Regions from separate parts of the Neptuniibacter sp. QD37_11 genome, predicted to be linked through region 1. Evidence: predicted binding sites of a transcription regulator. Region 1 holds the regulator's gene; the other holds the start of a gene.
The links. The regulator PhoB, encoded in region 1, activates phosphate uptake and scavenging genes when phosphate is short. The targets are predictions, from matches to a motif close to TGTCATANNNNTGTCANA.
Positions count from the first base shown of each region.

Region 2: the regulator PhoB is predicted to act here: its motif matches at 2,274-2,291, upstream of phbB (acetoacetyl-CoA reductase).

Region 1 is NZ_CP180552.1:3,522,787-3,531,075, reverse strand. Features, by position in the region: gene ACMXYT_RS16690 (hypothetical protein) at 1-455, shown strand, start outside; gene ACMXYT_RS16685 (NADP-dependent oxidoreductase) at 496-1,434, opposite strand; gene ACMXYT_RS16680 (hypothetical protein) at 1,643-1,867, shown strand; gene cysZ (sulfate transporter CysZ) at 1,877-2,650, shown strand; gene phoR (phosphate regulon sensor histidine kinase PhoR) at 2,707-4,026, opposite strand; gene phoB (phosphate regulon transcriptional regulator PhoB) at 4,047-4,742, opposite strand; gene ubiA (4-hydroxybenzoate octaprenyltransferase) at 4,867-5,766, opposite strand; gene nirD (nitrite reductase small subunit NirD) at 5,944-6,291, opposite strand; gene nirB (nitrite reductase large subunit NirB) at 6,315-8,289, opposite strand, start outside.
Region 2 is NZ_CP180552.1:813,344-821,632, reverse strand. Features, by position in the region: gene ACMXYT_RS03620 (DUF349 domain-containing protein) at 1-1,269, shown strand, start outside; gene phbB (acetoacetyl-CoA reductase) at 1,331-2,080, opposite strand; gene ACMXYT_RS03610 (ABC transporter ATP-binding protein) at 2,592-3,704, opposite strand; gene ACMXYT_RS03605 (ABC transporter permease) at 3,708-5,357, opposite strand; gene ACMXYT_RS03600 (Fe(3+) ABC transporter substrate-binding protein) at 5,467-6,519, opposite strand; gene ACMXYT_RS03595 (sterol desaturase family protein) at 6,609-7,583, opposite strand; gene ACMXYT_RS03590 (DUF4856 domain-containing protein) at 7,653-8,289, opposite strand, start outside.

The DNA of each region.
Region 1 (8,289 bases):
AATTTCTTAGTGAAGAGTTTTCTAACAAAGAAATAGAAGAATGGGATAAGCATAAAATAGCTGAATATGGATGTGATTTAATAATTACAGTTGATAATGTGGATTATTTTATTGAGCTTAAATCAAGTTCCCGCCACCCATATCGTGACAATCTAAGAATGACCCCAAGCACTATTACAAGGTGCGCTAATAAGGGCGTGTTAGATAAATTGATCATTGCTTTGGTTACAAATGTATTTAGTGAAACTGAGCCTCATGTTAGCTTCATCCCGTTCTGTAATATTGAAAGTGATCGCTTTTTTGTTGATGTGAAATTTGGTTTCAAACCCCATCATGTGGAGGAAATAAACTTCTCAGGCCTTGCCCTTGCCAATAGTAATTTAAGCGATAAGCAAGGCGTTAACTCGCATCTTCAGTTTGCATTAGCTGATAAGCTTGGGATAAAACCTTCATAGGGTGCAATAGTGAAACCTATTGCACCACTGTCAGGTGTCTTCAGATAGTAAGAACTAGCTTACCCTGAGTTCTGCCAGATCTGCTGGCATCAAAAGCATCGCCGACGTTTTCAATCGGATAAGTATCTGCTAGTTGTAGCTGCAGCTTACGGTCGGCATAAAGGCCTGCTAAGCGATCTAGCTGTTCGCTATTCGCTTCTACACGGATAGGCTCCACTTTCACCTTCATCGCTTTGCCGGCCGCGATAACCTCATCTTTGGTCACTGAGGGTAGGGTCACTAGCGTACCGCCAGGCTTCACGCAGTTAAGCGCTTCGATACCGATCTCGCCGCCCATACCGTCAATAACCAGATCGACATTATCGATATGATCGGTGATTTTGTCGTTGTGGTAATCGATCACTAGGTCCGCGCCGAGTGATTTCAAGAACTCATGGTTTTTAGCCGATGCAGTCGTTGCAACGCGCGCGCCCATCCATTTCGCTAGTTGAATCGCTAAGTGACCGACACCGCCAGCACCTGCCAGAATCACCACTTGCTGGGATGCCTGTAGGTGGCCTTTATCAAACAATGCCTGCCATGCGGTTAGACCTGCTAAGCCTAGGCCTGCAGCCGCTTCAACTGGAAGGCCTTCAGGACGAAGGCTAATCTGATCTGCTGGAGCTGCAATATACTCAGCAAAGCAGCCAGCCGCTTCAGGGAAGCGGATTAAACCGAATACTTCATCACCGACACTAAATTCAGTGACATCATCGGCAACGGCTTCAATCGTGCCTGCAAACTCCCAACCTGGAACAAAAGGTAGCTCGCCAATAAATGGTGCTGCGCCACCACCCGAACAGGTTTTCCAATCGATCGGGTTTACGCCTGTGGCTTTGTTTTTGACGAGGACTTCACCTGAATTCAGTTCAGGTTTATCCAGTTCGGTATATTTTAAGACGTCGTTGGAACCAAACTGTGAAATTTGTATCGCTTTCATTTACTACTCCAGCAGCTGCGTAATACTAGCGTCGTTAATCTGCGCTATGGTCTGGTGGAAAAATAAGTTGCTCAACCAAGGCAGTGCAGCCGACTACATTGTTTTTTGGTACGCTAGGGAACCTTTTTCGGTTCAAAGGTCATCTGATCAATGAGCCGTAAGCATAAAACGGGTTACTTTCTACTGGCAATAAGTAAAGGCGAATGTGATGTATCTGGCAATATTAGAGCAATTTTTATTTTGGGGTGGTTTGCTAGTATTTTTGGTTTCTCTAGCGATGTACGCTGGACGCACCAAAGACTTTAAGTCGCTGGTGGAATTTTGGAAACCTACCATGGATATGACAAAGCGGGAATTTAACGTAAACCGCGTCGGTCTTATGATGATGATAGGTGCTGTTGCGATTAAATTAATTGTATTTTTAACTTACTAAAAGGTAATTATGAAAGGAAATCCAGTAAGAGGTGGAAGCTATGTTTTACGGGGCTTGCAGATGTTGCCAGACCCGGAGATTCGTCCCTTTGTACTTGTCCCACTACTAACCAATATTGTGCTGTTTGTAACCGCGATTTGGTTATTGTTTAGTAACTTTGGCGCTTGGGTCGATAGCTTAATTACAACGTTTCTACCTGATTGGGAGTGGTTGCAGTTCCTGCACTACGTTTTATGGCCAGTGATGGCCTTGTTAGTAATTGTCTTTGTTTATTACGGCTTCTCTATAGTCGCCAATATCATTGCTGCGCCGTTTAATGGCTTCCTATCTGAGAAGGTGGAGAAGCGTCTACGCGGTGATGTCGTCACTGACGATGGTTGGAAAGAGGTGATAGCGCTGATCCCAAGAGCGATTGGCCGCGAGCTTTCTAAGCTTGCCTATTACCTGCCGCGTGTTTTGTTTCTGTTGGTGTTGTCGTTTATTCCGGTGATTAACCTGATCTCGCCTTTCTTGTGGATCTTGTTCGGCGCTTGGATGATGGCGATTCAGTACTGCGACTATCCGATGGATAACAACAAAGTTAGCTTCAAGAATATGAAGCTGATGTTGAAATCTGATCGCCTAACGTCAATCGGTTTTGGTGGCTTGATTCAACTTGGCATGTTGGTGCCATTATTGAACTTGATCCTTATGCCTGCTGCGGTAGTTGGTGCAACCATCTACTGGGTCGAGGCCCACTCAACAAGTGAGATCGATCTGGACCAAAAACGTCTGGAATCGTAAATAAAAAAACGGCCTGCTTTGAGCAGGCCGTTTTGTTTTATCTCTTCAAAATAAGTTTAAGCGGAGTGTTCATCTTCCACATGAGACGGTGCGATCATCTCTGTTGGGAAATGGCAGGCAAAGGTGCTGCCTTTCCCTAGCTTACTCTTAATCGTTAGCTGGCCACCGTGACGCGCCAGCACGTGCTTCACAATGGCTAAGCCAAGGCCGGTGCCGCCACTGGCAGAAGAACGACTCTCATCCACACGATAGAAACGCTCGGTTAGACGTGGCAAGTGCATCGCCTCAATACCCGGACCTGTGTCTGTCACCGAGAAGTGGCCGCCTTGTTCGTCGGTCCACCAACGAACTTCAATCTTGCCGTTCGCCGGGGTGTAACGCACGGCGTTAAATACTAGATTGGAAAAGGCACTGTGTAGCTCAATCTCTTGGCCGTTAAGGTCAAAAGCGTTGTCGATATCGAGCGTGATCTTATGATCTTTATCTAGTGTTTTCGCCAGTTGCTCCGCATCTTCGACAATATGAGTCAGGACACTGCGGATCTGGATCGGGTGTTCGTCCGATGCTTGATTACTGGCTTCTAAGCGAGAAAGCAGCAATAGGTCTGAAACCAAGTTTTCCATTCGGCGCGCTTGGTTTTGCATAGAACTCAGACCGCGCAGCAACGGTTTTGGAAGAGCTTGGTCCAAGAAGGTCTCCAAGTACCCCCTGATCACCGTAAGCGGTGTACGCAGCTCGTGAGAAGCGTTAGCAACGAAGTCTTGTCGTGTTTGTTCCAAACGCATCAGACGAGAGACATCACGTGCGACTAACAGACGGTCTTCATCACCAAAGCGTGTAATATGGAATTGAATCTGAATATCACTGTGTGCCGGTGACGGTAGAGTAATCGAGTCGTTGTATTGACCGCGTTTGTAATAGCGAACAAAACGCGGATCACGCAGAAGGTTCATGACCGGCATACCGCGGTCCGATTCCTGATTAAGCCCTAATAGATGGTTAGCAGACTCATTCCACCACTCTAAGTTGTGGTGTCTATCGATGATGATAATGGCATCGGAGAGGGCGGAAGTAGAGTCCTGAAAGCGCGAGATAATGCTTTTTAAGCGATCTTCGCGCTTTTGACGACCACGCTGCAGGCGTGAAAGCTCATCAAAAAGCTCACCCCAATGGCCTGTGCACTCTGGTGGTTCCTCTTCCACTTCGGATTGGAACCACTGCATCAAACGATTGAATTGGCGTGCCTGAAAGATGGCCCATACAAATAGGCTTAATGCTAATGCCCAACTTGGGTAACCAATTAATAGCCCCAAAGCAAAGGAGCATCCACTCACCAGCAATAAGCTGGTAAACATCGAGTGGCGGTTTTTGTGCATGGCTTTTCCTTGCTAACTAATCAGGCTACATCGGCAGAGAAGCGGTAACCCGTTCCTCTGACAGTTTGTACCAGATAGTCATGACGCTCGCCAAGTGCTTTTCGTAAACGACGGATATGAACATCAACAGTACGTTCTTCAACGTAGACGTTACCACCCCAAACCATGTCCAGTAGTTGGCCACGAGAGTAGGCACGATCTTGGTGTGTCATAAAGAATTGCAGTAGGCGAAATTCAGTCGGGCCCAGTTCGATTGGTGACTGATCAGAGGTTACGCGGTGCGAAATAGGATCTAGGGTTAGACCGTCCACTGTGACTGGCTCTTCAATACCTTTAGGCGTTGTACGGCGCAGTACAGTCTTGAGACGGGCTACAAGTTCGCGTGGTGAAAAGGGCTTAGTGATGTAATCGTCTACACCGGTTTCTAGACCTTTAATTTTATTATCTTCATCGGCTTTAGCCGTGAGCATAATAATTGGGATATCGGCAGTGGTTTCATCTTTGCGCAGACGGCGCGCAAATTCGATTCCGCTCATGCCTGGCATCATCCAGTCCAACAAAACCATATCTGGCTTGTCATCCACGATCAGGCCGTGTGCTTCTGTGGCATTGCTTGCTTCGAAGCAGTCGTAGCCAGCCATTTCTAGCGCAACAGCGATCATTTCGCGAATTGGCGCCTCATCATCAACAATCAGGACGCGTTTGGATAGAGACATGCGTAATTGCCCTTTTCAACTCAATTTATCGACGCCAATATTAGAAGACAATAGTGTTACACAAATATGACAAACGGTAACAATTCACCATAAACAGTTAAAAAGTAGCTGATTTTGGGGCGTTTTACAGTAAATCTAAGGCCGCATAATGGCCTGCAAGGCCAATAAAAATCGCAAGGCCAACGTAATGATTATTCAAGAAAGCCTTAAAGCAGGCATCGCGCTCGCGATCTCTAATCAATAGTTGCTGATAGACAAATAAAACGCCTGCCACAGCAAGGCCAACATAGTAGATCCAGCCCAGTTGTAACTTCATTCCCAGTAGTACAAATGTCAGTAGGGTAGAGGCCTGAAGCACACCAATAATCACTTTATCGGCATCGCCAAATAGAATAGCGGTCGATTTGACCCCGATCTTAAGGTCATCATCGCGATCCACCATGGCATACATGGTGTCGTAGGCTACAGTCCATAGCAGAGTTGCTATGTAGATAAGCCATGCATAAGCTGGAACGGTTTCAGTTACGGCGGTAAAGGCCATAGGGACCGCCCACGCAAATGCAGCGCCTAGCACCACCTGCGGTAGATGGGTGTAGCGCTTCATAAACGGATAGCAAGCTGCGAGTAAGAGGCCGCCACCGGATAACAGGATAGTGGTGAGATTGGTAAAGAGTACGGCAATAAACGCGATCAGCATCAATCCGGCAAACAGCACTAAGGCTTCTTTGGCGGTCACTATACCTGCTGGAATAGGGCGCTGTGCGGTACGTTTTACATGACCATCAATTTTACGGTCAGCAAAGTCATTGATGACACAACCAGCCGAGCGGGTTAGGAAAACCCCAAGGGTAAAGATAATAAGGATGTCATAGCTTGGAACACCTTCGGCTGCAATCCAAAGTGCCCAGTAGGCTGGCCAAAGCAGTAGATAGATCCCAATTGGCTTGTCTACGCGCATAAGGCGACTGTAACCAATCAGTTTTTCTTTGGTCGAAATCGGTGTTGAGGTGCTCGGTGAAGCCATGATCAAGCTCTGCTTAACAAGGTTTCGGCCATTCTACCTCTCCAGCTGGTCGCTGGAAACGCTGAGTTAATCTTAACTCGCGATGAGAGCGGTTACCCCCTAGTTTTCTCCTCTGTAGAGAGGAAAAACTGACTTCCCTGTGCAACCGTTCCATCTTGTATCTATAGCTACCGGTTATTACAGCATGATTTGAACCTGATCATCGACAAAGCGAGCAGGCCACACTGGTACGCTGACATCGGGTTCTTCGATGCAGGCACCTGAGCTAAGTGAAAAGTGTTGTTTGTATAAAGGCGATGCCACCATCGGCTCGCCTTGCAGATCGCCGATCAAACCGCGAGATAGCACGTTAGAACCGCTAAACGGGTCGTTGTTACCTACGGCAAAGATCTCGTTTTCATACTCTGGGATATAGAACAGTGCGATCTGTTGGCCCTCATGCATAGCGGCGACGCCAGAATGAGGGATAAGGTCGTTTTTGCTGCACAGATCGATCCATTCAGCGTTGCTATCAACAGTCGTCATAATAAATATCTCCTAATCGCTAGTTATGCTGGACGGATCTGATCACGTTCCATGATATGAACGATCTGCGGATCAGCCTGCTCTTCAGTGTTCACGAAAGTACGGAAACGTTTTAGTTTCTCTTCGTCTTCTAGTGTCGACTTCCACTCACACTGATAGGTCTCTACTACATGGCTCATTTGTGATTCGAGTTCTGCGGCAATCTCTAGTTTGTCATCGATTACCACTTCGCGAAGGTAATCTAGACCACCTTCTAAGTTATCCATCCAAACCGACGTACGCTGTAGACGGTCCGCTGTTTTCACGTAGAACATTAGGACACGGTCGATGTAGCGAACCAGTGTTTCGTCATCTAGGTCGGTCGCAAATAGATCGGCGTGACGAGGTTTCATACCACCGTTACCGCAAACATAGAGGTTCCAACCGTTTTCCGTCGCAATTACACCGATATCTTTACTCTGCGCTTCCGCACATTCACGGGTACAGCCTGATACAGCAAATTTGATTTTGTGAGGTGAGCGCAAGCCTTTGTAGCGGTTCTCAAGTTTGATCGCCATGCCAGCACTGTCATTGACACCGTAGCGGCACCAGGTGCTACCTACACAAGATTTCACAGTACGTAGGGACTTACCGTAGGCGTGACCTGTTTCGAAACCAGCATCGACGAGTTCTTTCCAGATCAACGGTAGTTCGTGTAGCTGAGCGCCGAATAGGTCGACACGCTGACCACCGGTGATTTTGGTGTAAAGGTTATATTTCTTCGCAACCTGACCTAACACGATCAGTTTGTCTGGTGTGATCTCACCGCCGGCAACACGAGGAACGATGGAGTAAGTACCGTTCTTCTGCATGTTCGCCATAAAGGTATCGTTAGTATCTTGTAGAGATACCAATGGCTCTTCCATGATGTGCTCATTCCAGCAAGACGCCAAAATTGAACCAGCAGTAGGCTTACAGATCTCACAACCTAGGCCTTTACCGTGTTTTTCTAGTAGTTCAGAGAAAGAGCGGATGCCTTCAACACGAATGATGTGATAAAGCTCTTCACGGGTGTATGCAAAGTGCTCACAAAGGTCGGTATTTACTTCAACACCGCGTTTTTCTAATTCGCAATCAACAACGCTCTTCAGCATCGCTGCACAGCCACCACAACCCGAAGCGGCTTTTGTGGCATCTTTGACGTCTGCAACAGAGGTTGCTCCTTCATCGATAGAGCAGCAAATCTGACCTTTAGTTACGTTTAGGCAAGAACAGATAGTCGCTTCGTCTGGTAGCGCATCTGGACCTAATGCTGGTGCAGCCGAACCATCCAGCGATGGCAGGATTAGACTTTGTGGCTTTTCTGGTAGATCGATACCGTTAAGCGCATATTGTAGTAAAGTATCGTATTTACTGTTATCACCTACCAGTACTGCACCTAGAAGCTTAGTGCGATCTTCAGAGACAACGATACGGTAGTAAACCTGCTCGTCTTCATCAGAGTAGCGGTAGCTGATGCTGCCCGGTGTCTGACCGTGAGCATCACCGATAGAGCCTACATCTACACCTAGAAGCTTCAGTTTGGTACTCATATCAGCGCCAGTAAAGGCGCTGTCATCGCCCGCAATTGCAGCCACAGCTGTTTTAGCCATAGTGTAACCCGGAGCTACCAAACCAAAGATCTGGTTGTTCCAAAGTGCACATTCACCAATCGCATAAATGTTTTCATCAGAAGTACGGCACTGATCGTTAACCATGATGCCGCCACGTTCGCCAATCTCTAGGTCACTTGAACGTGCTAACGTATCTTGTGGGCGGATACCTGCGGAGAACAGGATCAGATCGGTTTCTAGGTGTGTACCGTCGCTGAAGTTCATGCGGTAGGTATGTTCTTCACCAGCAACGATCTCAGTTGTCGCTTTGTTGCAGTGAACATCTACATCCAGATCTTCAATTTTATTTTTCAGTAGCTCGCCGCCATCTTCGTCTAACTGCACTGGCATTAGGCGCGGTGCGAAT
Region 2 (8,289 bases), 870 kb from region 1:
ATCCAGAAAGAATGGAAACTACTTGATGCAACCGACTCTGTTCATTCGCAACAGCTTTGGAAGCGATTCAAAAAAGCCTCTGACGCTGCGTATGCGCCTTGTGACCAACACTTTGCTCAACAGAGAGATATTCGTAAGAGCAATTTAGAAAAACGCCAGCAAATCTTAGAAGAGCTAAAAAACTTACAAGCGCCCCAAGAAGAGACTGTCGAAAGCTGGAAAGATTATAGTCATCAGATCCATCAAGCGAAAACAGAATGGCGCAATTACTCTCCTGTTGATCGTGCTCCAGGTAAAAAGCTACAAGTTCAGTTTGATCAATTATTAAAAGAACTGGATGCTCCGCTAAAAGAGATTCGACAAGCGAACGCCAAAGAAAAGCAAAGCTTAATTGCCGAAACAGAGCAACTTCTGCAAGCAACAAATCTTCATGATGCAACAGAGCAAGTTAAAGAGCTGCAAAAGGCTTGGAAACTAATTGGCCCTGCTCCACGTAATCAGGAACGAAAGCTTTGGAACCAGTTCAGAGAGAACTGCAGTCAAATTTTTGAAATGTATTTCGCTGATAAATCATCATCGAAAGAAGGCAGCTCTCCGTCACAAAACAGTAATGCTTTAGAAAAGCAGTGCACTGAACTTGAACAACTGATTGAAACCGGTGCCAGCCTCAACCATCTACAAGAATTGCTTGGCTCAATGCAACAGCATCTTCCGGTAGAGGACGAAACGCTATCTGAGCGTATCGAGAAAGCGATTAACTATGTGCAGCGCCAAAAGCACGAGTTAAAACAATTTGAGTCTGAGCCATATCTGACGATTCAGCGTAAAGCAGAGATTTGTGAACAGCTTGAACATGCAATTTTGGATGAAACGACAAGCGACTGCTTAGACTCACTACGAGAAGCTTGGGAACACGAACCTGCATCACCTTCTGATACATCAGATATTGATCAGCGCTTTGCTGTTCTGCTATCTCTGATCTCTAATCCAGATCAAATGGATGAGATGATCAATACCCAAGAGCAACGTTTGCGTCATCTGTGCATTCGCTTGGAGATCGCAACTTCTCAGCCTTCACCACCGGAAGACCAAGCACTGCGCATGGAATATCAGATGGAGCGTTTACAGCAGGCATTAGCTGAACAAAAGCAGGGCTTTAATCTCAGTGAGATCAAACAGCTCGAACAAGAATGGCTAGGCATACCTTTTGCCGCTCATTTCGAAGAGTTCAATGAACGCTTTGAAGAAAGATTGCAGCAATTACTGTAAAAAGCTTAGTAACAAAAAAAACCGCTAAAAAGCGGTTTTTTTATATATAAGCTATTCAGTTTTATGACATGTGCAAGCCGCCATTCACCGACATATCCGCACCCGTGATATAACCAGAATGCTCGCCACACAAGAAATTACACATGTGACCAATCTCTTCAGGCGTACCAAAACGACCCACAGGGATACCAGCGCAAATCTGATCTTGAATCTCTTGAGCGATCTTCGCCACCATTGCAGTTTTAATATAACCAGGCGAAACCGTATTTACCGTCACACCTTTACGTGCAACCTCTTGAGCCAAGGCTTTAGTGAAACCATGAATACCTGCTTTTGCTGCAGAGTAGTTACACTGACCAAACTGACCTTTCTGAGCGTTTACGGAAGAGATATTGATGATACGGCCCCAACCGCTATCAATCATGCCGTTGATAACTAAACGGGTCATATGGAACATAGAATCAAGGTTTGCTGTTAATACCTCATCCCACTGCTCCCAGCTCATCTTTTTAAACTGGCCATCGCGAGTGATACCAGCATTGTTGATAAGAATATCAATTGAGCCGCCAGTCAGCTCTTCTACTGTAGCGATACATTGTGCACAAGACTCAGCGTCCGTTACATCGCCGTAAGCCACGTCGATTTCATAACCTGCTGCTTTTTGCTCTTCTTGCCAAGCTTGAGCTTTTGAATGATCTCCACCGCTGTTATAACCAGCAACTACTCTGAAACCACCATCAACCAATTCACGGCAAATCGACGTACCTAAGCCACCTGTTCCACCTGTTACTAGGGCAATTTTCTGACCCATGTTACATCCCCTTTTTACGCATTTGTGCTTTGTAGTAATTATTTATGGTCCATCATTTCCAAGTTAAGAATACCCACCAGCTTGAGGCTTTGAATAAGGTATTTCATAAGTTGGTTATATATCGATCATAATCCGATCTCTTCAACGATAATAATATGACTTTGGTTGAAGAGTAATAAGGATAATCCAATACTATTAAATAAAAGTGACAAACCAGCACATCTAAGGAAGCTGACGCAACGCAACAATTATATTTGCGATTGAATCTATAAAGACAAGAGGGATGTATAGAACAACAAACACCAGGAATCAGAAAACCAAAATAAAACCTTACTTTTCAGCAGGTTAAAAAGACAGGTTATATTTTAAACAAGATTTTATTTATAGGTAAGAAAAGCCATTAAACTATCTATGCTTTACCGCATCGCAACAACTATTAGCATAGTGAAGCAGCTAACAGTTTTAACGATTTAGAACGACCTAAACAGAAAGTTTAAGGGTAAACGCGTATTCAAGCGCCCGCAGCCGGTACAACATCTGACTCTTGTATCTCGCAAATTCCTGATTCAGGATCGCAAATCGGAAGGACAACAAGGTGATCAAATTCAATTTTTAACCCGATACGCTCACCTACATCATGGTCATGATGACACGCGGTGATACAAGGTACGATTTCGCCATTATCCAATTGAACTTGGTAAAGGTAGTGCGAGCCTCTAAACCATTTGCTGACGATGAGCCCCGTTATATCACTGTTTTCTTGATGCTGAATATCATCTGGTCGAATTAACAACTCAACTTCAGTCCCTGGCGCATAGACTAACTTTTCGTCCCCGACTAAAACGCCTAATGATGTCTCAACCGAATAAGCATCGTTGATACGTGCCTTAAGAAATTCGCCCAAACCGATAAAGTCAGCTACAAAGCGAGTTTTTGGTTCGTGATAGATATTAAAAGCCGTGCCCCACTGTTGAATAACACCTTGTTGCATTACGGCTATTTTATCCGCCATTGCAAAGGCTTCCATCTGATCATGAGTTACCAAAATAGCACTCATCTCTTCTTTCTTGAGGATATCTCGGATCTCAGGCACTAGTGTTTCACGTAGGTTAGCATCTAAGCCAGAAAACGGCTCATCTAACAATAGCAAGTCTGGCTTTGGCGCCATCGCACGTGCAAGCGCGATTCGTTGTTGCTGACCACCCGATAAGGAATGAGGATAACGTTCCTCTACACCAGGTAAGCCGACAAGCTCAAGCAGCTCTGAAATACGGGTATTCTTATCAGCTTTGCTCCAATTTTTGATTCCAAACGCAATATTATCCGCGATACTCAAATGCGGGAACAATGCAATATCTTGGAAAACCATACCTATATTGCGCTGCTCTGTAGGCATGCAAAATTGCGAAGTGGATAACTGCTGCCCCAACATGGAAATCTCGCCAGATTTAACCGGCTCAAAACCTGCAATCGATCTTAGCAGTGTAGATTTACCACAGCCACTCGGTCCCAAGAGACAACCAATTTCACCCTTTTCTAATCCCAATGAAACATTATGCACAACCTCAACATCACTATAGGCTAAGGTCACATCATCAATTAAAAGGTGTTTTGCTTGGCTCATAACTTAGTTTCCTGCACGCCCTTTAGATATTGAGCGGCTTAGTAAAATCACCGGTAATAGACCTACTGCCACTATGAGAAGTGACGCTGGCGCTGCATCTATCAACCTTTCATCTGACGCTAACTCAAACGCTCTAACGGCTAGCGTGTTGAAGTTGAAGGGCCTCAATATAAGAGTCGCTGGTAGCTCTTTTAAAACATCGACAAAAACAATGAGAAGCGCAGTTAATACAGAACTACGCATCAAAGGCACATGTACTTGTTTCAATACTTGTAAAGGCGTACAGCCTAAAGTGCGCGCAGCGCCATCTAGACTCGGTTTTATCTTTCCTAAGCCACTCTGAATCGCGCCCAGTGAGACGGCTAAGAAGCGAACAGTATAAGCAAATAATAGCGCGACAATCGTCCCCGAGAGGACCAACCCTAAATCAATATCGAACCAATTCTTGGCAGCCGCGATTAGTTGGTGATCCATCCACGCAAATGGGATGATAACCCCTATAGCGATAATCGTTCCTGGTAGAGCATAGCCCATACCTGCGGTCGCAATAGAGAAACGCACACCTTTACTTGGCGTTAAGCGACCAGCATAAGCTAGCAATAGCGCAAAGCCTACAGCAATCAAGGCAGCTAAAAATGCTAAATAGAAAGAGTTCCAAGCTAACTCGACAAAATCGCCATCCGATAAATCTGCCTGTGTAAAACTCCAATATCCAAGCAAGACTGCCGGAATCAGAAAACCAAATAGAACTGGAAATAAACATACAACAAAAGCAAAAAATGCCTTTCCACCTTTCAGCTCGATTAACTTTGCCTTCGCTTTATATTCTGCTGAAGAGTGGTACCGCGCTTTACGGCGAGAATATTTTTCAACCAACACTAAGAGTGCTACAAATCCGAGTAGAAAAGCTGCCAACTGTGCAGCAGCAGCGGAGTCACCAAAACCATAAAAGGTACGGAAAATACCTGTAGTAAAGGTACTAACACCAAAATACTGTACGGTGCCGTAATCAGCCAATGTCTCCATCAACGCCAAAGTTAACCCCGCAATGATTGCAGGGCGCGCTAAAGGTAAGGCTAATTTAAACAACCCCTGCCACTGGTTATAGCCGAGTGTTCTGCTGACTTCTAAAGTGCTGGAGGATTGCTCGAGAAAGGCTGCTCGGCTTAAAAGATAGACATACGGATACAACACTAAAGCCAACATCACTATCGCTCCGCCTAAAGAGCGAACTTCGAAAAACCAATACTCGCCGTAACCAAGTCCAGTGATATCTCTGATTAGAGTTTGCACTGGACCAGCATAATCCAATAAGCCTGTATAAGTGTAAGCAATGATATAAGCAGGGACCGCTAAAGGCAGTAGTAAAGCCCACGCAAACAATTTACGCCCAGGGAATTCGCATACGCTTGTGAGCCAAGCGGTTGGGATACCTAAAAGAAGAACACCAAACCCCACACCGAGCATGAGTAGTAATGAATTACTGACGTAATCAGCTAAGACCGTGTTGTATAGGTGAGAGAAAACATCTGCAGAGCCGTTAAAAACAAATCCAACGATCACAGCAATTGGCATTAACAACAGAAAGGTCACGACGAAAGAACTTGTCGCAAGCCAATTTTGTCCAAACTGTTTGAATTTAACTGCAGGCATTCTTTTTAAAGGCTCTGAAAAAACAGAAAACGCCTGTAAGACTTCTCTACAGGCGCTTAGGTCAAGCTATTCTATCACTTAATAAACAATTACTTGATAGTAAAATAGATCACTTCCAACCTGCGCGATCCATTAATTCAACTGCGCTACGGTTATTTTCACCCAGCTTGCTCAACACAATATCGTCAGCAGTAAACGCACCCAACCCAGCCAACGTATCAGAAACCTTAGCAGTCGTTACTACAGGATATTCGTTATTCACCTCTGCATACCAAGCTTGGGACTGATCAGAGGCCATAAATTCCATTAGCTTCACAGCATTTTCAACATTACGAGCATGCTTAGTAACACCTGCACCACTGACGTTCATGTGAACACCGCGGTCAGCTTGGTTTGGCCAAAACGCTGCTAATTTAGCTCCAACTGCTTTCTTTTCAGCATTTTCGCTATTCAACAAACGACCAAAATAGTAAGTGTTTGCTAACGCGATATCACATACGCCTGCGGCAGCCGCTTTTAGCTGATCAGTATCACCACCTGAAGGCGGCTTAGCGAAGTTTTTCACTAAACCTTTAGCCCAAGCTTCAGTTTTCTCTACGCCGATAGCATCGATCATAGAAGCAACTAAGGATTGGTTATAAATATTATTGGAAGAACGAACACAGATGCGCCCTTTCCATTTTGGATCAGCAAGATCTTCATAAGTGGACAACTCTGAAGGATCGACTTTACCTTTTACGTAAAAGATCGTTCTTGCACGCTGTGACATGCCATACCAATAGCCATCAGCATCTTTGAGGCTTGGCGGAATAACTTTATTTAGAGTGTCGCTTCCAGAAACCTGAAGAACGCCTGCACTTTTAGCGCGGTGCAAACGACCTGCATCAACAGTCACAAACAGGTCAGCAGGACTTGCTTTACCTTCTACCTCAAGGCGCTTTAACAGCGCATCAGCTTTACCTGTAACAAGGTTTACATTGATACCTGTTTCGTCGGTAAAACGATCTAGAAGCGGTTTAATCAAGGCTTCTTTACGTGCCGAATAAACATTTACAACACCTGCTTCTTGAGCAAAAGCAGATGTAGGCAATAAAGCGGATACAGTGACAGCAGCAACAGCACCAACAGAGGAAACAATCTTAGCTAAAGCATTTATCTTCATTAAAAACCTCAACACTCAACAATACAAAACGTGTCTTAAAGTAAGAATAGAATCATAAACGATAACCGTTATCATTGATATATATCTATTCAATTATCATTTGCTACTTTTGGCTTCGATATCGGCCTTAAACGACTTAACAGTGATTTAAACGGCTGAAAATAAAGATAGAGAACATTTTGCTCATTCGCCTCTACTTTTCTAGAAATACCAAACTCTAATTTCTGATCTCGTTCAGAATGAACCAGAGTACCTGTCCAACGATCCCAAACCGCCAAGATAACCCCATAGTTTTTATCAAAATGCTTAGGCAAGGTTGAATGATGGATCTGATGCTGCGCAGGCGAGATCAACCATCGCTCTACTCCGCCCCAATAACCGATCGCTATCTGGGAATGACGCAAATTGGATCCCAGCACATTAAATAGAAAGGTCGTTACAACCACACCGTAAAACATAAATAGATCAACACGATCACCGAACAGGAATGTAAATACTGCGATTAAAAAACCTTGAACAAATATCGATCGAAACGCAAACAGAATGCCTTCAACCGGATGGGTGCGAAATACAGTGATGGGTGTTAAGACCCGGGCGGAGTGGTGGACTTTATGAAACTCCCACAAAAACGGTACTTCATGCAGAAGCTTGTGTACAAAAAAACGGGAGAAGTCATTCAGGATAAAGTAACTGAATGTGAATAGTGCAGTTATAGTCCATAGTGGCCAGTCATTACCAACTGATTGATAACCCCACCACTCATGAAATTTAAAAAACAGCCATTCGAAAACAACCGCATGTGTTAACAGCAAAGGCGCTATAAATAAAAAAGAGAACTTGTTGATCAGAAAAATAAGGTAATCAGCTTTCGCTGATTGCGACCACCAAACCTTGGCGCTAAAGATAATCGAAATCGCTTTAGCAAAAGAGACTCGTTTAGTTTGAACCAACCAAACGACAGCAATAACAAGAGCTGCTAACAAGTAGCCCCAATAGACGCGTTTTTTACTATTGGTAAAGTCCGCTAGCACTGAATTATAGAATTCAGAAAAGATCTCGAGCATAGCCCCCTCAAATACAAAAAAACCAGCCCTGTTAGCAAGGCTGGCTTTTATCAATTGCTCTGTAGCGACTTAGTCGTTTTCTACGTAACCGCCAGAACCCAGTTTGTCAGCTAGAGCGCCCATGTCACCAAGAACATCTTTGTTACGCGCTTTAACGCCAAACTGATCAACCATCAACTGCTGAACTTTAAGCATGTGTAGCATGTACTGCTTCATGTCGCCAGAAGACGCTTGGATGTAGTTACCTTTGTCGTCTAGACCAACAACTTGCGTATTACCCAGCAATACAGGGCTGAAACCGATCAAACGGTTAAGTTTAACAGCCGTTTCACCAAGGTTTTTATTACCTGTTTGAAGTGCTAGTGCGAAACCTTTCAACTCACCCCAGTGCTTAGCGTAAGCACGGAATGCAGGAGCAACATCGCCGTTAGTTTCAACTAGCTTGTTGATCTCTTTAAGGTCTTTGTAAGTAGAGCCTGCGTATTTGAATACAGCTTCTGCGATAACCATTTCCCAGTTATCAGCGATAGTCGCAGCGTGAGCTTTAAGCTCTGTACGCTGCTTATCAGTTAGTGCTTCACCTTTAGCATCTGTGATCAGCTGACGACCATCAACGAAAGCTTGCATGATATTGTGCAGGTAAGTTGTTTTACCGCCCTTATCGAAGCCAGCTGCGTAATATGCGTGAGCGTAAGTCATCTCATTG